Dyadobacter chenhuakuii: one gene and its partner. The protein of the gene in region 2 interacts with the protein of the main gene of each other region in a pairwise test. Links are inferred from orthologs where the notes say so. Each region holds a gene or a part of one and is shown on either strand. Other genes may lie near its edges. The genes, in order: eno and rpe.

Region 1 (10,040 bases), 870 kb from region 2 along the record:
CATAAATCATTGTAAAAAGGACGCTCTTTGTGCACTGCATAAAATTCTCCGGCACGTTCCGCGCTAAGCTGAGTTTTTTTAACAGCTACAATCCGGAACCCGGCCTCTTCAATCATTTTGATAATGGCTCCGGAATGTCCGTCCTTAACGGCATCCGGCTTAATCATTGTGAATGTTCTATTTGTTGGCATACTGTTGGCTAGAATTTATTTGCTGCAAAACTATGCATTTTTTCATTTTATATCCTCGCGCTTCGGTTTGCGCGGTGGCGCGCATGTTAAAACATAGCCTGATAACCAGCCTTTAGGGCACAACATTGAGCAAATCCCAACAGTTTTATTAATTTTGTGGGCTGAATACGAACCGAATTTTCTTCTTTCCGAATTAAGTAACTGTGAATCAAACCGTTGAAGAGCTTAGCTCTTTTTTATCCCACCCCCAAAAAATCATCATTACGATGCATCGTGACCCTGACGCTGACGCGCTGGGATCGTCATTGGGCTGGGCAAGTTATTTAATTAAAAAAGGACACGAAGTTACTGTCATCAGTCCGACGGATTATACGGCCAATTTACGTTGGTTGTCTGGCATTGAGCATGTTCTGGTTTACGAAAAGCAGACGGATCAGGTTAAATGCAAGGAGAAAATTGCAAATGCTACATTAATATGCTGCCTGGACTTCTCAGCGCTTTCCCGACTTAAAGATTTAGGAAGGATTGTGGAAGAAGCCACTGCGCCGAAGTTAATGGTAGACCATCACCTTGAACCCGAGCATTTTGCAAAATGGATGGTTTGGGATACTTATGCTGCTGCTACGGCACAGCTTATTTACAAGCTGATCAAAGAACTGGAAAATAATGCGCCGGTTACTGAGATCTTCGACATCCCCATGGCTGAATGCTTGTACGCCGGAATAATGACGGATACCGGCTCATTCCGACACGGTAATGTTACGCCCGAGGTTCATCTGGCCGTTGCTGACCTGATGCTCACGGGATTTGATTCCAGCCGTGTGCACCGACTTATTTACGACAATGCGCCACTCTCGCGTTTGCAATTTCTAGGTTACGTGCTCTCCCAGAAATTAGTGGTTTTACCCGAATACAGAACTGCCTACATGGTTTTGACGGAAGCGGAACTGCAAAAATTCAATTCCAGCACGGGAGAAACCGAGGGAATCGTTAATTACGGTTTGCAGGTTGAAAACGTAGTAATGTCTGCTATGTTCATTGAAAGAAAAGGTGAAGTGAAAATTTCATTCCGTTCGGTAGGCACATTCTCGGTGAGAGACCTGGCGAGCACCTATTTCAATGGCGGCGGACACAAAAATGCATCTGGCGGAAGATCGGAACAATCAGTGCATGATACAGTTGCCACTTTTCTAAATATTCTTCCGGAATACCAACAAGAACTTTTAAACGTTGACTAAGCTTAAATTTACTTCAAAAATCACATCATAATCTTTCCAATTAACACAATCCAATGAATTTAAAATCAATAGGTTACGCAATGGGCGTAACTATTCTAGCAGCGGCTTGCAACCAACATAAGACGCAGGTTACTGAATCCGGACTGAAATACCAGATTTTCGAGCACGAAGATGAAGCGAGAAAAGCCAAATTGGGAGACATTATGACATTCCACTTTGTGTTGAAAAACGGCAGCGATTCTACGCTTCGAGATACATATAAAGAAGGCACACCGCAAAAAATGGTTTTGCAGGCTCCTCAGTATAAAGGCAGTTTTGAAGAAGGACTTGCTTTGCTTGCAGCGGGAGACAGTGCTAAAATATCGATCAATGCAGATTCAATGTTTGCAAAAATCGGCCAGCCTATGCCTCCTATGATCAAAAAAGGATCTGATCTGAGCTTCACCGTGAAAGTGGTTAGTGTGCTTACGCCTGAGGAATTCCAGAAACAACTTGCCGAAGCTGGTTCCAAGCAAAAAGCGATCGATACGAAAATAATTGACGATTATATCGCAAAAAATAACCTGAAAGGAAAAGCGCAGAAGACAGCATCCGGCCTGGCTTATGTGGATGCCGTTCCAGGAACAGGCGACAGCCCAAAAGCAGGTGACAATGTAAAAGTGCATTACACAGGAAAATTGCTCGACGGCAAAGTGTTTGACAGCTCACAGACTGGCGGCCGCGGCCCTATTGACTTCCAGGTTGGTGTGGGAATGGTTATTCCAGGTTGGGAAGAAGGCATTATGATGATGAAAAAAGGCGGAAAACGCACATTGATCATTCCATCTGGCCTTGCTTACGGAGCTGAGGGATCGCCGGGAGCCATTCCTGCAAACTCGGTTCTGCTATTTGACGTTGAATTGGTTGATTTTGGGAAGGCGCCAGCACAGCAACAGCCTGGCCTGCCAACAAGGTAACTACCAGATATGAATTAAAACGGCTGCTTCACAAGAGTAGCCGTTTTTTTGTGTAAAATGCATTTTGAACATAACATTATAGCATGAAACTTTGCTTTGCCACCAATAATCTAAATAAGTTAAAAGAGATACAAGCATTGCTCGGTGACCAGTTTGAGCTTGTTACACTGAGCGACATTGGCTGTGAAGCAGACATTCCAGAGCCATTTGAAACAATCGCTGAGAATTCTGCTGCGAAGGCCAGATATGTCTGGGAACATTACGGCATCAACTGCTTTGCCGACGATACAGGACTGGAAGTCGCGGCGCTTAGTGGTGAGCCCGGCGTTCATTCGGCCTATTATGCGGGGCCGCAACGGGATGCTAATGACAATATGGATTTGCTGCTCAGCAAACTGGCTGCGCACAGTGACCGCAGCGCCCGGTTCCTGACGGTGATCACACTCGTGATGAACGGCGTATATCAGCAGTTTGCAGGAACGGTTGAAGGTAACATTATCACCGAAAAGAGAGGCAGCAATGGCTTTGGTTATGATCCTGTATTTATGCCTGCTGATCTGGAAAGAACATTTGCCGAAATGACATTGGAAGAAAAATCACAGTTAAGCCACCGGGCGCGCGCATTTGCCGGGCTGGTCAGCTTTTTGAAGCAACTATAATGTAACGAGTAAACATCATTTCTAAACAGCATTCAAATGGCGGACTTCAATGCAAGCGATTATCGCGTCGACGGGACCGAGAAATTCAGTATCAAAAAGGCCAAAACGCGCTTCAAGGACATTTACAAGGATAAGGAAGAATATGAATCCATGCAGGCGGAGTCGGCTAAGGAGCTGGATGTGCTGCAGAGTATGATGTACGCACATAATCGCTATGGCTTACTGGTCATATTTCAGGCGATGGATGCGGCCGGCAAAGATGGGACGATCAAACATGTGCTTGCAGGGGTGAATCCGGTGGGCGTGAAAATACATTCATTTAAAAGGCCTACGGAAACAGAACTGGAACATGATTATCTGTGGCGGAGTAATCTTGTGCTTCCTCAACGCGGAACGATCACGATCTTCAACCGCAGTTATTACGAGGAAGTGCTCGTTGCCAAAGTGAATCCCGAGATTATCACGCAATCGCAACGGTTGCCTGTTGAACTGACGGAGGACATGGACAAGCTTTGGAAACACAGATATTCGGATATTCGGAACCTCGAAAAATATCTTTACAGAAACGGCATCCGGGTAATCAAGTTTTTCCTGAATGTGTCGAAGGAAGAACAAGCTTCGCGCCTTATTGAGCGGATAGAAGACCCTTCAAAAAACTGGAAATTTGAGGAGCAGGATGTGAAAGTGCGCGGGCAGTGGAATGAATATATGCAGGCTTACGAAGATTGCATTAATAACACTGCTACAAAGAAATCGCCTTGGTATGTTGTTCCGGCCGATGACAAAAAGAATCTGAGGCTGACAGTGGCCAACATTATCGTGGAAGAACTTAAAAAGATGGATATGTCTTATCCGGAATCAGGCCCTGAGCGGTCAGAAGAACTGCATCACTTTATCGATGTCATTAATGCGCAGAACACTGAGGATTAAGCACAAAAAAGGCGGCTGAATAATCAGCCGCCTTTGATAGTTATGCATGGTGTGAATTCTAATTCTTATTTCTTGATAGTGAAGTTTCCACCACCAATTTTATAACCTTCTGCATACAATTCAACATTGTATTTCCCTGGACGGAATTGTGAGCTGTTGTCATACAACAATTCAACTTTCTGGTTATTGTTTTGGTAAGCAATAGACTCACGAGTTGTAAACTTAGATGGAGCTCCATCAACTTCAAACTCTCCTGATCCAGTTGCGTCATCAGCTACAACCGCTCCTTCAGGGTCAAGCACACGCACGTAGATGTCTTTCGATTCTTGTGCTGTCAACTCATTTTCAGGAAGCGTAAATACCATTTTGATTTTGTCAACACGGCTTGCTTTATATTCTTCTTTATCTTTCACCTTACCTCTTGAATTAACAGTAAGGATTTTCAGATTTGCAGCTTTCAATGCAGCAGCCTTTGTTACTTTGTCGCTAAGCTCTTTGTTAGCAGCTGTAAAAGTTACTACTGAATCAGTAAGTTCAGCCTGACGTTGTACCAATTTCTCACGCTCGCTGGTCAAACTTCCAACGTGTGTGCTTAAAGAGTCATTCGATGCAACCAATTTCTCGTTTTCAAGCTTCAATTGAGCGATCACCTCGTCTTTTTCTACCAGGAATTTCTCGTATTCCTTGATTTTGCCAAGATACTTGTTGGTCTCAACTCTCTTGCTTCTGCTGAAAGCTAATTTATCTGCTTCCAGTTTTTCTTTAACCTTAGTCAATTCTGATACGTCACCACCCAATTTTTCAATTTCAGCGATTTTCGCATCCAATACTGTCGAAATAGAATCTAATTTAGTTTTGGTCACAGCCAATTCTCTGGCTTTTTCAACAACCATTGTTTCCTGCTGAGTCAACTCATTTTTTTGAGTCGTAAACAAGTAGCCAAACATGGCCGTCGCAAGCCCAAGGACAACAACCATTGCCCAGGCGATACTTTGCTTATTCTTTTGTTCTTGTTCCATCGATTTAGAAAATTTATTAATGTGATTTAGTTTACATGTTGACAGGTTAAAAATTCACCTAGGGTCTACATGGATTTGATCTTAAAATCTCTAATTCTGTGCCGAATTGCCGATTCGGACCTATTGCAGGCGATTATAACATTCAATTTGTATATAAATAATACCAAAAAAGAGGCTCAGTAAGATACTGAGCCTCTTTTTAAATTATGATTTTGAATTTAGAAAATTAGGGCTGAACGGCTGTATGGGGGCCGGTTAATTAGAAAATTGGGTAATGTTTACCCAAAGTATGGAGTTACAGTACAAACAAACATCATTTTAAAACCCGCTATAATCCTATTTTTGCTGTAATATCAAAAGACTTGCGGTCCATGAACAAAAGCTTTTGATAGCCTTTAACCGAGTAACCGGAAACTTCAAGGAGATTATTCCGTCTGCTAGATGTCAGTTCAATAAGCTTTTCTGAACTATATATTCGGTTTTCAGAACGCAGCAGTGCTTTTACCAATACAGGTTGCTGCGTCGCGCTGTCCACTTTGATCATCAGATAACGCACTGGTAAGTTCTCTCCTTCCCTGATTTTATATTCGTAAACAGACGAATCACTTCGGGTCACCGAATAGCTTTTATTATATGCTGGCTTATTAATGTCGGCTTGCGCGAACAGTTCCAGCTCCTTTTTCCAGTTCGTCTCGATTCCAACGCGCAGTTCTTTTTTCCCGTCCAGTTGAACAGTCTTTGCCACCTTCGGCTTCGTCTCATTCAGATAAACGATTTGGTTTTCTACAAAGCCTTTAAGGTCATAATATGCCTTCTTTTCGTTCGGATCCGTGACAGATTCCCTGCAAGCGCTTAACATTGTCAGGCATATCAAGATATAGAGGAAGCTGCTTTTAAGAAACACCGGGCGGCCAGAAGAGTGTATTGATATAAAACGCATTGGTAATGTGGACTTTATCACGCAGAAGATCTAAAAAAACAGAGAGCCCAATGGACTCTCCGGTAAACAACATCATTATAGCTGGTTTAGTTTAGAGGATACTAACCCCTGTCATCTCAGCCGGCTTTGGAATTCCCATTAAGTCAAGAATTGTAGGTGCAATGTCGGCCAGCTTGCCGTCTTTTATCGGATTCTGATAATTATTATCGACCAATACGCAAGGCACCAGGTTCAATGAGTGGGCAGTATTGGGAGAGCCGTCGTCATTCAGCATATAGTCCGAATTTCCGTGATCGGCAATGATGATTGATGAGTAACCATGGTTTAAACCAGTGGTAACAACAGCCTGCACACATTGATCAACGGTTTCACATGCCTTAACCGCTGCTTCAAACACACCCGTATGTCCGACCATATCCGGGTTTGCAAAGTTAAGGCAAACAAAATCCACCTCTCCTTTTTCCAACTCAGGCACTATCGAGTCCCTGATGCCGAACGCCGACATTTCAGGTTGTAGGTCATAAGTCGCAACTTTTGGAGACTGGCAAAGTAAGCGGCTTTCACCCTCAAACGGCTTTTCGCGTCCGCCAGAGAAAAAGAATGTTACGTGCGGATATTTTTCCGTTTCAGCAATGCGGATCTGCTTTTTCCCCGCTGCTTCAAGCACTTCGCCTAATGTATTGTTGAGATTATCTTTATCAAAAATCACATCGACGCCTGTGTACGTATCATCATAATTGGTCATTGTGATGTATCTCAGGTTTAGCTTGTGCATATTCTGCTCATGAAAATCCTGTTGCGTCAGCACTTCTGTGATTTCGCGTCCGCGGTCGGTCCGGAAATTGAAACATAATACAACATCTCCATCTTCGATAACACCAATTGGCGTCCCGTCCGGATTTATTGCAACGATAGGCATGATAAATTCGTCAGTAACGCCTGTCTCGTAGGAATCTTTGATTGCTTTTAATACATCACCGGATGCTACATGCGCACCTTCGCCATGCACCATTGCGTCATAGGCAAGCTTCACACGCTCCCAACGCTTGTCGCGGTCCATTGCATAATAACGACCGGTTACGCTTGCAATGCGGCCAGTTGTCTGATCCAATGTTTGTTGAAGCTCTGTTAAAAAGCCTAAGCCACTCTTCGGATCACAGTCACGGCCGTCTGTAAATGCATGCACAAAGACGTTTGTCAAACCCCTGTCGGCAGCGATTTTGACAAGTCCTTTTAAATGATCGATGTGTGAGTGAACGCCTCCATCGGAAACCAAACCGATGAAATGCACTTTTTTGTTATTTGCTTTGGCAAAATCCAAAGCATTGGTAAGGACAGGTTCCTGACCTAATGTTCCTTCGGTAACAGCCAGGTTGATCTTTACCAGATCCTGATAAACGACACGTCCTGCTCCAAGATTGGTATGTCCTACTTCTGAATTTCCCATCTGTCCGTCGGGAAGCCCCACAGCCAGTCCGCTTGCAGCAAGTTTGCTGTGCGGATATTTCTGCATAATGCTGTCGTAAAAAGGAGTGTTGGCAGCTAAAACAGCGGAACGGCTCTCTTCGCCAGGTTGGGCAATTCCCCAGCCGTCCATGATTATAAGAATTACTTTTTTGCTCAATGTCTTAGAAATTAAAATATTAACACGCAATGGCCAATGGCGGGCTTACTCGCTTTTTTTGCCTTCGACCGGCTGATTTTTCTCGTCAACGATTACATATACTTCCTCGTTGGGCTTGCGCATCATGAAATTTTCACGCGCCCATTTTTCAAGCATTTTGGGATTACCAAAAACCTCATTCCGCTCCTTCTTAACTTCTTTGATCTTTCCCAACAAAATACCCTTTTCGTGTTCCAGTTCCTTCATTTTCATCCGGTTGGAGATCACGATCCGCATATTGTTATTGTCAAGGAAAAGGATCCAGACGAACCACGCCAGAAATGTGGCTATATAAAAGTTTTTGAGCGTCTGGAGCGACCAGAATGATCCTTTTTTCATAACGAAAGCGAGTGTATATACAAAAACCGGAGCATTAAGCTCCGGTTTTGATTAATGATATCAGAATTTCAATCCTGGGAAGTAAGCGTTTTCACCAAGCTCCTCTTCAATGCGAAGCAGCTGGTTGTATTTCGCCATACGGTCAGAGCGGGAAGCAGATCCCGTTTTGATCTGTCCTGTGTTCAATGCAACTGCAAGGTCAGCAATTGTTGAATCTTCCGTTTCACCTGAGCGGTGGGACATAATGCTCTTATAGCTGTTGCGTTTTGCAAGGTTAACCGTGTCAATCGTCTCAGTCAATGAACCGATCTGGTTTACCTTCACAAGCACTGCATTTGCAATTTGTGATTCGATTCCTTGTTGCAGACGGGTTACGTTTGTCACGAACAAATCGTCACCTACCAACTGGATTTTCTTGCCAACCGATTGTGTAAGCGTTGCCCAGCCAGCCCAGTCGTCTTCGTCCATTCCATCTTCGATTGAAATGATCGGATATTTAGCAACCCACTGTGTCCAGTAGTCAGCCATTTCATCCGAGCTTAGTTTCCGACCATCTGATTTCTTGAAGTGGTACAGTCCATCTTCGTAGAATTCAGAAACGGCAGCATCCATTGCGATGAAGATGTCTTCACCTGGCTTGTAACCTGCTTTCTCGATCGCCTGAATTACGATTTCGATCGCTTCTTCATTTGATTTAATGTTTGGAGCAAATCCACCTTCGTCACCCACGTTGGTAGAATATCCTTTGCTTTTCAAAACTGTTTTAAGCGTATGGAAAACCTCAACGCCCATTCTCAATGATTGCGAGAATGTATCTGCTTTCGCAGGCATGATCATGAATTCCTGGAAATCGATAGAGTTATCCGCGTGGCTTCCACCATTCAGAATGTTCATCATCGGAACCGGCAATGTGTTTGCATTCGTTCCGCCCACGTAACGATATAATGGAAGATTTGCTTCTTGTGCAGCAGCCTTGGCAGCAGCCAGAGAAACACCCAGAATTGCGTTCGCGCCCAATTTCGCTTTGTTAGGCGTTCCGTCCAATTCCAGCATGATTTTATCAATCAGATTTTGCTCAAATACTGAACAACCGATCAACTCAGGGAAAATAATATCGTTGACATTCTCAACGGCTTTCAAAACTCCTTTTCCTACGTAAACGCTTTTATCGTCATCACGAAGTTCAACGGCCTCATGCTTTCCGGTAGAAGCTCCAGACGGAACAGCAGCACGTCCTAAATAGCCATTTTCAGTACGAATATCTACTTCTATTGTTGGGTTTCCTCTTGAATCCAGAATTTGTCTTGCATGTACTGATTGAATCGTACTCATTTGCAGCTTGTGGTTTTGATTTAAAATAGAATTTTTTAACGGTACAAAATAACACAAAAAATCCTCTGCATTACAGAGGATTTCGATATTTTCAGCTCGCTCTTAACAATTTGATAAATTCATCAAACAGATAGCGCGAATCATGCGGACCTGGCGATGCCTCAGGGTGATATTGAACTGAGAACGCAGGATAATCCTTTCTACGAATTCCTTCAATTGTTTTATCATTCAAATTCACGTGCGTGATTTCAATATCAGGATGGTTTTCAATCTCATCCGGATTCACCGCAAAACCATGATTTTGCGAAGTGATTTCGCATAATCCTGTAATCAGGTTTTTCACCGGGTGGTTCAACCCGCGGTGGCCGTGGTGCATTTTATATGTGTTAATCCCGCTTGACAATGCAAGCAGCTGATGTCCCAGACAAATTCCGAAAAGTGGCTTGCTGGTTTTGATCATCTGGTTCACACTTTCTACTGCGTAAAGCATTGCAGCCGGGTCGCCAGGGCCGTTGGATATGAAGAATCCGTCGGGCTGCCAAGCCATTACTTCCTCAAAAGGCGTTTTTGCAGGGAAAACTTTGCAGTAACATCCGCGTGAGGTCAGGTTTTGCAGAATGCTTTTCTTGATTCCGTAATCCATAACCGCAATCCGGAACTGGCTGCCGGTTTCTTCTCCTACGTAGTAAGCGCTTTCTGTCGTTACTTCGGATGACAATTCGAGGCCATCCATTGAAGGAATTTTTTTCAATTCGGCCATCAATTCCTTTTCA
Region 2 (9,981 bases):
TTCCAGCCAAAGTCCGTTTCAAATGCGCTCGGATCGCCGAACCATTCAGCAAGGTCCCATTTTCTGTTGGACATGCTGCCCCACTGCGGCTCCTGCGTAATGTTGAATGTTCGTCTGGATGTATCAACGAGGTCGCCCATGGTAGTTTTACGACCCGTTGCAATGTTGTAGGACTTCCCGGAAGTTTCCTTGTTAATCTTTAATGCCGCGTCCAGAAACGCTTCCACGCAGTCTTCTATGAAAACAAAATCACGGCTTATATCCGGAGATACGAGCGAAGGAAGTTGCTTTTTCCGGGCGTTTTCGATTAGTTTCGGGATTAGCCGGTCCGGCTCTTCCCAATATCCGTAAATGGAATAAAGTCTGAGATTAAGCGTTTTCAGGTTGAAAACTTTGGCATAATATTCTAATAAATACGCCGCTGAAACCTTGGAAACCGCATAATGACTGTTTGGCTCGACGCGATCAGTCTCTTTTGGAGAAGTGCAGTTGAACCCATATTCCGAACTGCTTCCCGCATGGATATAAACCATTTCGGTAGTACAGTTTTGCAGAATGTTTACGGTTCCTATGACATTGGTTTCATAGGTCAGATTAACATTATTTTGCTTGCTGTAAGCGCCGTAGGCCGCCAGATTAAAAATCGTTTGCGGTTTATATTTTTCAAAAACCTCTTGAACAGAGTTATTAGAAAGGATATCGCAATGGACAATGTTTTCAAAAGGAACATTCAGCAATTTCAGCCTCCATGCTTTTGTTGCGTCGTGTGTGAGCGCATAACAGTCCTTTCGGATCTTAAAAATTTCGTTGAAAAGATTGGCTCCGATGAAGCCGCTTGCACCAAAAACAAAAACTGGCCCTTTTAAACTTTCTATTTTATCGCGGAAAACCGGCAATTGGTCAAGCATTCGTCAATTCATTAAAGTAGCGTTCCTTTACTTCCAGCGTGGCTTGCTCGTATTGGTCTTTGTTCATTGGTAAATAATGCCACTCTAATTTATTCTCCATGTAGGACACTCCCTTACCCTTCACAGTGTTTGCGATAATCGCCTTTGGCAGCCCGTTCTTGTGCGTTTTAAGTTCGTCAATAGCCAGACTTAGCGCAATAATGTCGTGACCGTCAACCTCTATCGTTTCAAAACCGATTGCATTCCATTTCTCAACGGAGGCTGTTTCTCCCAACACTTTATCCGTTGGACCAAAACCCTGCAAACCGTTTTTATCAACAATCATAAACAGATTATCCAGCTGATTCTGGATCGCATAATGTGCTGCTTCCCAGGTGGTTCCTTCATTTGTCTCTCCATCTGAAAGCAACGCGAATGAATAAGTTTCTTCTCCACCGACTTTTGCTGCGTGGGCGATTCCAGTTGCAATGGGGAGGCCGTGACCTAGCGAGCCGGTCGCAAAAGGAATTCCTTTGTATTGCCTTGGGGCCGGATGGGCTGGGAGTGAGGTGCCGTCCAGGTAAAAAGTGTCCAGTTCTTCGTCTGTAATTTCGCCCGTAACATTCAGGCAGGCGTATAATGCGGCGGCGGCGTGTCCTTTGGATAAAATAAAGGTGTCTTCCTCCGATTTTTGCAGAAAAAGAACAGCGATCATCAGATCAATGCAGCTTAATGAGCAGCCGATATGACCGGCATTTGCTTTGTGGTAGAGACCCAGAATTTTAAGCCGAAGTTCTCCGCTTATTTGTCTTGGGTCATTCAATATCTCTTCTGCGGTCATGCCTGTGTATATGTCGATATTAAGAAAATCTCACTAAATAAAGGTCAAATCTTCGATTTTGAGAGTGCAATATACAAAATCTTATTTGTCGGCTTTTGATATCAGCCTACATTGCCTACTCCAATCCGTAACGCAGCCCTTTCAATTTCTTGATCACAACCGGTTCAGGATTTCCTGCTTTTTTAAGTAAAATATGTGTAGTCTGTGTCGTGTCCATCACCTGCACATATTGGGCGTCTTTGGGCAGATACAAATTCGTCACCTGCGCGTCCTGAACCGAATAGGAGAGGAATGTCCTGTCCATTTCTGATAAAATCGGATAGCGGGAAGCGGGATACAGGATCGTGTCGCCTTCCTGATACAATTCCTTAATTTTTTGCGCCGCCTCATAGTAAGGGTTAGGAGCCCGCGGTGTCGAAAAATAGCCGTATTTCACCGACCGGTCTGCATAGAATTCTCCAAGCCGTAACGAAACAAAATACAACTGACAAGCTAAGCCAACAAAGATCAATGCCCTGAATTCCAGCTTAATGGTGTTGTAATATTGCAGCAAAAGACTCAGCAATATGATCGCATAGGGAAACGAAAAACCCGAATATCGTTGCATCAATCCATATGTATGGCCGTTTTTGAACGACATAATAATCAAAAAGATCGTTGGAAACAGCGCCATAATATAGACGATCCAAAGCCGTCTCCTATGCTGCTTATCAGCCTGCATATGCACATCGGGAATAAAGGAGAGTGCAAAAATACTGACCGAAAGAATGATGAATTGCAGCTTATGATTTGAGTAAAATACAGCACCGGAAATGGCCAGAACGAAAGGAATAGCCGCTTTCACTCCGTCATTCATTTTAATGTGGTTTCTGAACCGATACCAAATGATCAGCAGCACGCCAATTGATATAGAAACAATTACATTCTTTCTGCCGGCAAGGGCATCCGTCAGTCCGTTGGTAAAAATAATTAGGTCTGAAAAAAGTGGCAGCGCTTTGGTGAACACATTACCAATTGTGGCAGGTAAAATAATGCCGAAAGGATTGTCCATAGGCCGTGTTTCGGCCATTCTTTTGTAGAGCGCTGCCTGATAATTAAGCGTATGCAGCGTATACGTCCCGCCGCCATAAATCATCCACCAGGCCACACCAGACAAAGCCGCTACGGCCGAAACCGCCATTCTTATCCAACCTTTGACATTCCTTAGAAAAAGTAAAGCATATAAGGCGTGCCCCAAAAGGACCGCAATAGAAAGAAAATGGGATAGGATGCTTAATCCTGCAGTTATAATGTAGCCTATGTAAAGCCGGGTTGTTTTCCGCTTTGCAGCCTCTCTTTCAATGATTTGTAAAAAGAAATAGGTAGCAAGCAGGGTAAGGAAGAACATTAAGGAGTAACTGCGCGCTTGCTGGCTGTAACCGATAAAAAACGGCTCGATAGCCACGATCGCAGCGGCAATCAGTCCTGTATTAACCCCAAAAAAACGCCTTCCGAACAAGTATACCACACCAATGATGAGCACGCTGAAAAGCACAGAAAGGGATCGCGCGGAGAAGTCCGAAAGACCGAAAACCTCCATCCAATAATGCAGCAGCAGATAATAGAAAGGGCTGTTTCCAATATCACTCCGGTTATTGGCTTCGTAATAATCTTCTATTGTTTTGGGTGCCCAAAACTCGGCGGGTGTAAATGCACGCGGGGCATAATTTTCGTTGTAAGTAAATGAGCGTAAGACTCTTGGCGGCCTGAGGCTGAATTCAGGTGTTTTCCAGAACTGCGAATCCGATAATGTCAGCTTAGAAAAAACTTCCTTTTGGTTGGCACCTTCCAACACAACACCCTGGCTGATCACCATTGTGCTTCTCTCATCGAAGAAAATACTGTAACGATCCAGATTGTGAAGCCTGAGCGCAGTTCCCGCAATTAAAATGACAGCGAAAATGAGCCAGGTTTTCAGAGTTTCGTTCGTACGGTTTGAAGACATTTAAGAAAGTTGATGTGCGCTAAAATTTCTGTATCGTTCTATTTTGCCCAAAAATTGGGAAACAGACCGAGTTGCCGCGAAATTAAGCAAAATTCCCTTTATAGGATATTTTTTAGATTTTAAGAATTGTAAACTCCACGCGCCGGTTCTTCTGGCGGGTCTGTTCAGTGAGGTTGCTGGCAATGGGTTTGGCTGGTCCCCAGGCCTTTGTCTGGATCCTTTTGCCGTCTACTCCTTTTGATAAAAGATATTTTTTGACCTGTTGCACACGGTCTTCCGCCAGCTTCACATTTTTTTGGACTTCGCCCTGATTGTCTGTATGTCCTTCCAGCAAAATTTCCATTGCCGGATAACTTGTCATAGCCGAAACAATCCTGTCCAGCTCCGGGTAAGACGACCGGATCACTTCGGCGCTGCTCTGCGCAAACATGGTGCTGCTAAGCCTGATCCGCTGCCCCGCTTTGATCGGTTGCAGATAAAGGTCTTTCCGGATGTTACGTAATGTGGTGTCTTTGGATAAATCAATTTCCTCAGTAAAAGGGAAATAGCCGTTTTCAGAGGCCGTAATGCGGTAAATTTCTTTCAGCGGCAAAATAAGCCGGTACTCGCCGGTTTCCGGGTCAAATGTTGCTTTTGTGAAAACATCATTGTTTTTCTTGATCTGTGCGATGAGGTCGGAACGCACAGCCTTGTTTGTTTCTGCTTCCAGGATGGTCCCGGAAATGATGGCCACCGGATCCGGGCGTGTCTCGGGAGTAAGCCTTACACGAAAAATATCTTCCTGCCCCGAAACCTTTTCGCTGGCACTGAAATAGGCATAATCACCCGTTGCAGGAACATTAAAATAAGCATCCCAAAGCGAAGTATTAATCACCGGGCCAAGGTTTTCAGGTTTCGACCAATTGACCCAGGTGTCGTCCAGCCGGCGGGTGAGGAACAAATCACCGGCTCCGTAGCCGCTGTGTCCGTGTGAGGAAAAATATAATGTTTTGTTGTCCAATGCCAAAAACGGAGTTCCTTCATAATCGGCCGTATTGATCACATTTCCAAGATGCAGCGGCTCCGACCAGCTGTCGCTCGATTGCAGAAAGGAAACATACAAGTCCTTTTTTCCTTCCGTATCGCTGCGCTCAACCGAGATGATCATCACATTACCATACGGCGAAACCGTGGTTTCCATGCTTTCGACCTGTTTGATCTTATTATTGCCCGTAATGCTTTCCCTGAGGTTGTTGATTTTGTATTCTTTGGGAAAAGTCCAGCCCGTCTTCGTCTGAAAACAGCGCGACAATCCTAACTCCATGGAGCCGTCCGGCCGGTAAACATTGATAACATAAATGGTTTTGCCGTCTGCCGAAATGCTTGTTATAGCATTATCAGCAGCATTATTGATCGGCGGGCCCATATTCACCGCTGCGCCCCAGACATTTTTTTCATTTAGTTTGGAATACCAGATATCCTGTGTTTCTGACGTGCCTACATTGCCCAGAAAATTGCCTCTCGTGAAATAAAGCGTTTTGCCATCGGGGGCAATAATAGGCGCAACTTCCTGGCCCTGACTGTTGATCGCCGCTCCCATGTTTTCACGTTTGGTTTTCAAAAGCGGCCCTTTTGCAATGTTAATGACAGCTTCAATGGGCGTCGTGTCGTCGGAAATGCCTATTGCATCGATTTGATTCGCTCCCGAAACTTTCGAAGGTTGCATCACAATCTTGATCGCATTGGCCAGGATATTCTGTTGTTTTGGAAAGATCCTGAACATTCTGCCTTTGACATTGAGCTGTGCTGCGGGTGTGTCGGAAATAAGAAATTCCTTCCCAGACTCATCATAGGCATACACCCGGGCAATGGCGCCCGGATTGAAATTTTCTGCGATAGCAACCTGTTTCAGGGAAATTGTTTTTTCAAAACCGACCTTAATCCACTCTTCATTCCGGCCATCCGGATCGGCGGGCATCCAGGCGCACGGACTATTCCCGAAATCAGGAAGCTTGTTAGGAATGCCGAGAATTTGTTTTGCGCGGAAGGCGTGCCCGTACTGCGCGGGCCGGTTTTCGGAAGAATAGCCCAGCACTTTATTAGCCCACAAAATCTGCTGACCGTATCCTTTATTTATAACAACTGCCGAAAGCAGCAGAAAAACGTTGAAGAGTAAGGTTTTATTCATTTTTTTGCTCCTATTAAGAGAATCCAATCCCAGCCCGGCTGTGAATCGGGTGGCTGAACAACCGCTTCCGGCGCAGCCCTAAACTCACCTCCTGACCATCTTTTTCCCGTGCGCGGACTATACCAGACGGCTCCAAAGTCCGTCCCGTTGAGATAATTGAGGTTAAGCCGCACCGGACGCGATTCGGGCAAGTATAACATGGACATTTTCTTATTGGATAAAGAAACTATGCCTATGTCAGCCTTATCGGTTGAATCGGGAAGCAGTTCTGAGATGTTTTCGGGTTGCATATATTCCCAGGGAATGCCTTTCAGGATTTTGACGAGTTCATGAATGTATTCCGCGCCGTCTTTATCGATGTTAACTTTCCATGTCGGGTTGAAATTTTTGATCGTGCTCATATGGCAAAAGCCCGCAGCAGCACTCATGATGGACTGGTAAGCCTGATTTCTGATCAAGACAGACTGATCCGTTATTTCTTTGGGGAACTCCGAATTGGCGATTAAAAATGGCCTTAATGCAACTTCGGCTGAGTTTTTTTGCCAGTTGGCCAGCGCCGCATACTCAGCGGGCGTCACCGTAGAATCCGGAATAATGAATTTTAGGTCTGATCTGACTTTTGAGCTGTCGTTCACACTCGAAGGCGAGCAAGTGCTCAGCGACGCTAGGATCTGACCTTCGGAAACGGAACGGATTCCGTCCGCAATAGCCTCAAACTGAGCGGCTGTCTGATATTCTTCCTCACTCACAATCCAGATCACATTGCTGTACTTGGCAAAATGCTTACCGACATAGGCACCGTAATATTTCCAAACCGTTGGATTTTGCGCATCGAAAATCGCATTCCAGCTTTTGCGGGAAACCACAATGCCCACGACAAGGTTACGCTCTTTTGCTGCGGCAATAATCTTGTCAAAATAGTCGAAATAGGGCTTATTGGGTTTTGAAATATCGTTATCCTGAAATGGAAGGGTCTTATTAAAATTCCGCTGATTGGGAAGTGCGGGCAAAAGCTGAACCAGGAATGTATTGAATGACTGAGACTTGCGCGCATCCATATAATGAATCGCATCGGTATAGCTCAGCTTACGCAGCATTTGCCAGGCCACATCGGCCACCATCAGGAACGGAACGCCATTATTATCGGTGATGTGGCGGCCATTCGGGCTGATTTTCAAAGGAAATTTAGCGACAGCCAGCTCCGGCCTTTGGGAGACATTAATAGCTGCCAGGCCGGACGCCGCGAAAATGCTGAAAATGAAGTATCTGAGCCACTTCATAGTCCTGGTCGGGAAAAATCTTTTAACATATCGGGGTGTTTCGGAACCTTGAAAATCAGCTGGTTTTCAGGTCGGTAATGGTTTTCAGCGGATCGTCCGAACTGAAAACAAAGCTTCCTGCAACCAGAATGTTCACGCCTTCTTTTACAAGCAAAGGCGCATTGTCAAGATTAACGCCGCCATCCACCTCAATCTTGAATGTGTAGCCAAATTTTTCTTTCAAAGCCTGTAATCTGGCAATTTTCTGATACGTGTTTTGTATAAATTTCTGCCCGCCGAAACCTGGATTTACGGACATAATTAGCACCAGCGAAACATCCCCCAGGATCTCCGAAAGCACTTCCACCGGCGTATGCGGGTTCAATGCAACGCCGGGCAACGCACCCACTTCCTTAATGTGCTGGATAGTCCGGTGCAAATGCGGACAGGCTTCGTAATGTACGGTCAGTATAGATGCGCCTGCTTTTGCAAATGCTTCCAGATAACGATCCGGCTGCTCGATCATTAAATGCACGTCCAATGGCTTTGTGGCATGCTTGTGAACGGCTTCACAAACGGGCATTCCAAAAGAAATATTCGGCACAAACATGCCGTCCATAATATCAACGTGTATATAATCTGCCTGGCTCACGTTCAGCATTTCTACGTCCCGTTGTAAATTCGCAAAGTCAGCAGCAAGTATCGAAGGAGCAATTTCCGCCATGAATTTTAAATCTTAGTTCAGGCCGAAATTAGAATATAATGTTCAACTTGAACGCCAAATCGCAAAATAATGGTGAGCTAACCACATCATTTTCGCCAAACGAAGCGTACATTTCATATCGGCCATTATTTAACACATAAATTTCCAAAACCCGCTTCTCCGGTTTCAAAAGCCAATATTCCTGCACGCCATAGCGCTCATAAATTTCTTTCTTAACAACCGTATCCATTTTAATGGTGCTTTTTGATACGATTTCGACTACCATATCCGGCACACCACGGATCCAGTCCTGGACAATGTCTTCTTTTTCTTTTGAAACAAAAATAAGATCCGGTTGCAGGCGATTGTAATCTTCTTCAAAAATAACATCGAACGGAGCATTCCAGATAGCACCCAAATCCCACTCTCTGACATAATTTTCAAGAGTCCATTGCAAATTCCGGGACGCATTCTGATGAGGCTTTTGTGGGCTAGGAGACATGATTTCCTCCCCGTTTATGATCTGTGAGAGATCCCAGTCCTGCCAGATGATTGTTTCTGTGCTTTTCATGTGCATAGCGAGTTTTTAGGAAAATTAATGAATTTTTGAAATGATTCATACGAGTTTGTGTATCAAAGAAAGACAAGTGTTTGATTTGTTTTTCCATTGATACGCGGTTTTCAAAAAAAGTAACGAAGGGCTGCACTATTTGAAATCGGCGCGAACGCTTCTTAAATTTGAGCACTATCTGTTTTAGCCGCCTTACCATGAACCCAGCACAACAAATCCAGGAGCTTGTAGACCAATTGCAGCATTTGAATTACCGTTATTACCAGGACAATGTTTCTGAGGTTTCGGATTTTGAATTCGATCAGTTGCTGAAACAGTTAAAGGCGCTTGAAGATCAATACCCTGAACTGCGGCAGGAAGATTCTCCAACGCTGCGGGTCGGTGGGACGATTACCAAGAATTTCAACACAGTTTACCATCGTTATCCGATGCTTTCGCTGGATAACACCTATAACGAGCAGGAACTAAGGAATTTCGATGACCGCGTGCGCCGAGGATTGGATGGGGAGCCGTATGAATACATTTGTGAGCTCAAATTTGACGGGATTTCACTGAGTTTTACTTACGAAAATGGCGTGCTCGTGCGTGGGGTGACGCGCGGCGACGGCACGCGCGGGGATGAGATCACCAATAATGTAAAGACCATCCGTTCGCTGCCATTAAGGGTAAAAGCTGAGAATGTTCCGCCTGTTTTTGAAATTCGCGGCGAAGGTTTTATGCCCATTACGTCCTTCCAAAAGCTGAATGAGGAAATGGACACATTGGGTGAAAATCAATATGCCAACCCCCGGAATGCGGCGTCGGGATCATTCAAGTTACAGGATTCTGCGGAAACGGCACGGCGCGGACTGGATTGCTATCTCTATTCTTTTCTTACTGACACAGAATTTTTCAAAAGCCACGAAGAAAGCTTGCTGGGGCTTAAATCCTGGGGTTTTAATGTTTCGCCGGGCTGGAGAAAAGTGCAGACCATTGATGAGGTTTTAGAATTTATTCATGAATGGGAGGAAAAACGACTGACTCTTCCGCTCGCAACGGACGGAATTGTAGTCAAAATCAACTCTTTTGAACAGCAGCGCGAACTCGGTTTTACGGCTAAAAGCCCACGCTGGGCCATTTCATTTAAATACAAAGCTGAAAATAAACCCGCCGTCCTGCGCATCGTGACTTATCAGGTCGGGCGGACGGGAGCCGTGACGCCGGTGGCGAACCTGTGCGACATTACCGAACGCGCATTGCCTTACAGCAAAGTGAAAGGCGTTCATCTTTCAGGGACGCGCGTGAAGCGGGCTACATTGCACAATGCCAATGAAGTGCTGCGGCTGGGACTGGAAATCGGGGACACAGTTTTTGTCGAAAAAAGTGGTGAGATCATTCCGAAAATAACAGGCGTAGATATTTCACAACGCGAAAAATTCCCAACTGAACCTTTAATTTTTCCCACACATTGCCCCGAATGCGGCTCCGAATTACAGCGCAATGAAGGTGAAGTCGCCTTTTTCTGTCCCAATGACAGCCATTGCCCACCGCAACTGAAGGGCCGGATCGAGCATTTTATTCACCGGAAAG

What was found.
Region 1: the proteins of rpe (region 2) and eno interact in binary tests that used the Escherichia coli proteins (3 or more experiments, as listed by UniProt). The link is inferred for Dyadobacter chenhuakuii from one-to-one orthologs.

Annotation. Positions count from the first base shown.
Region 1 is NZ_CP098805.1:3,692,568-3,702,607, forward strand. The notes cover bases 7,132-10,040. They hold eno (phosphopyruvate hydratase), read right to left. Parts: upstream 9,268-10,040; coding sequence 7,996-9,267; downstream 7,132-7,995. Other genes in these bases: gpmI (2,3-bisphosphoglycerate-independent phosphoglycerate mutase), read right to left, coding at 7,132-7,557; NFI80_RS15280 (FtsB family cell division protein), read right to left, coding at 7,603-7,935; carA (glutamine-hydrolyzing carbamoyl-phosphate synthase small subunit), read right to left, coding at 9,359-10,040. Also shown: NFI80_RS15240 (nucleoside-diphosphate kinase), read right to left, coding at 1-191; NFI80_RS15245 (DHH family phosphoesterase), read left to right, coding at 395-1,429; NFI80_RS15250 (FKBP-type peptidyl-prolyl cis-trans isomerase), read left to right, coding at 1,483-2,385; rdgB (RdgB/HAM1 family non-canonical purine NTP pyrophosphatase), read left to right, coding at 2,469-3,044; NFI80_RS15260 (polyphosphate kinase 2 family protein), read left to right, coding at 3,081-3,974; NFI80_RS15265 (DUF8428 domain-containing protein), read right to left, coding at 4,040-4,993; NFI80_RS15270 (hypothetical protein), read right to left, coding at 5,322-5,852; more of gpmI, read right to left, coding at 6,025-7,131. UniProt on the Escherichia coli protein: Catalyzes the reversible conversion of 2-phosphoglycerate (2-PG) into phosphoenolpyruvate (PEP). It is essential for the degradation of carbohydrates via glycolysis.
Region 2 is NZ_CP098805.1:2,832,516-2,842,496, reverse strand. The notes cover bases 6,039-8,888. They hold rpe (ribulose-phosphate 3-epimerase), read right to left. Parts: upstream 7,863-8,888; coding sequence 7,215-7,862; downstream 6,039-7,214. Other genes in these bases: ligA (NAD-dependent DNA ligase LigA), read left to right, coding at 8,610-8,888; NFI80_RS11740 (Uma2 family endonuclease), read right to left, coding at 7,891-8,412; NFI80_RS11750 (apiosidase-like domain-containing protein), read right to left, coding at 6,039-7,159. Outside these bases: NFI80_RS11770 (NAD-dependent epimerase/dehydratase family protein), read right to left, coding at 1-908; NFI80_RS11765 (transketolase), read right to left, coding at 901-1,728; NFI80_RS11760 (glycosyltransferase family 39 protein), read right to left, coding at 1,844-3,712; NFI80_RS11755 (OmpA family protein), read right to left, coding at 3,825-5,879; more of NFI80_RS11750, read right to left, coding at 5,876-6,038; more of ligA, read left to right, coding at 8,889-9,981. UniProt on the Escherichia coli protein: Catalyzes the reversible epimerization of D-ribulose 5-phosphate to D-xylulose 5-phosphate.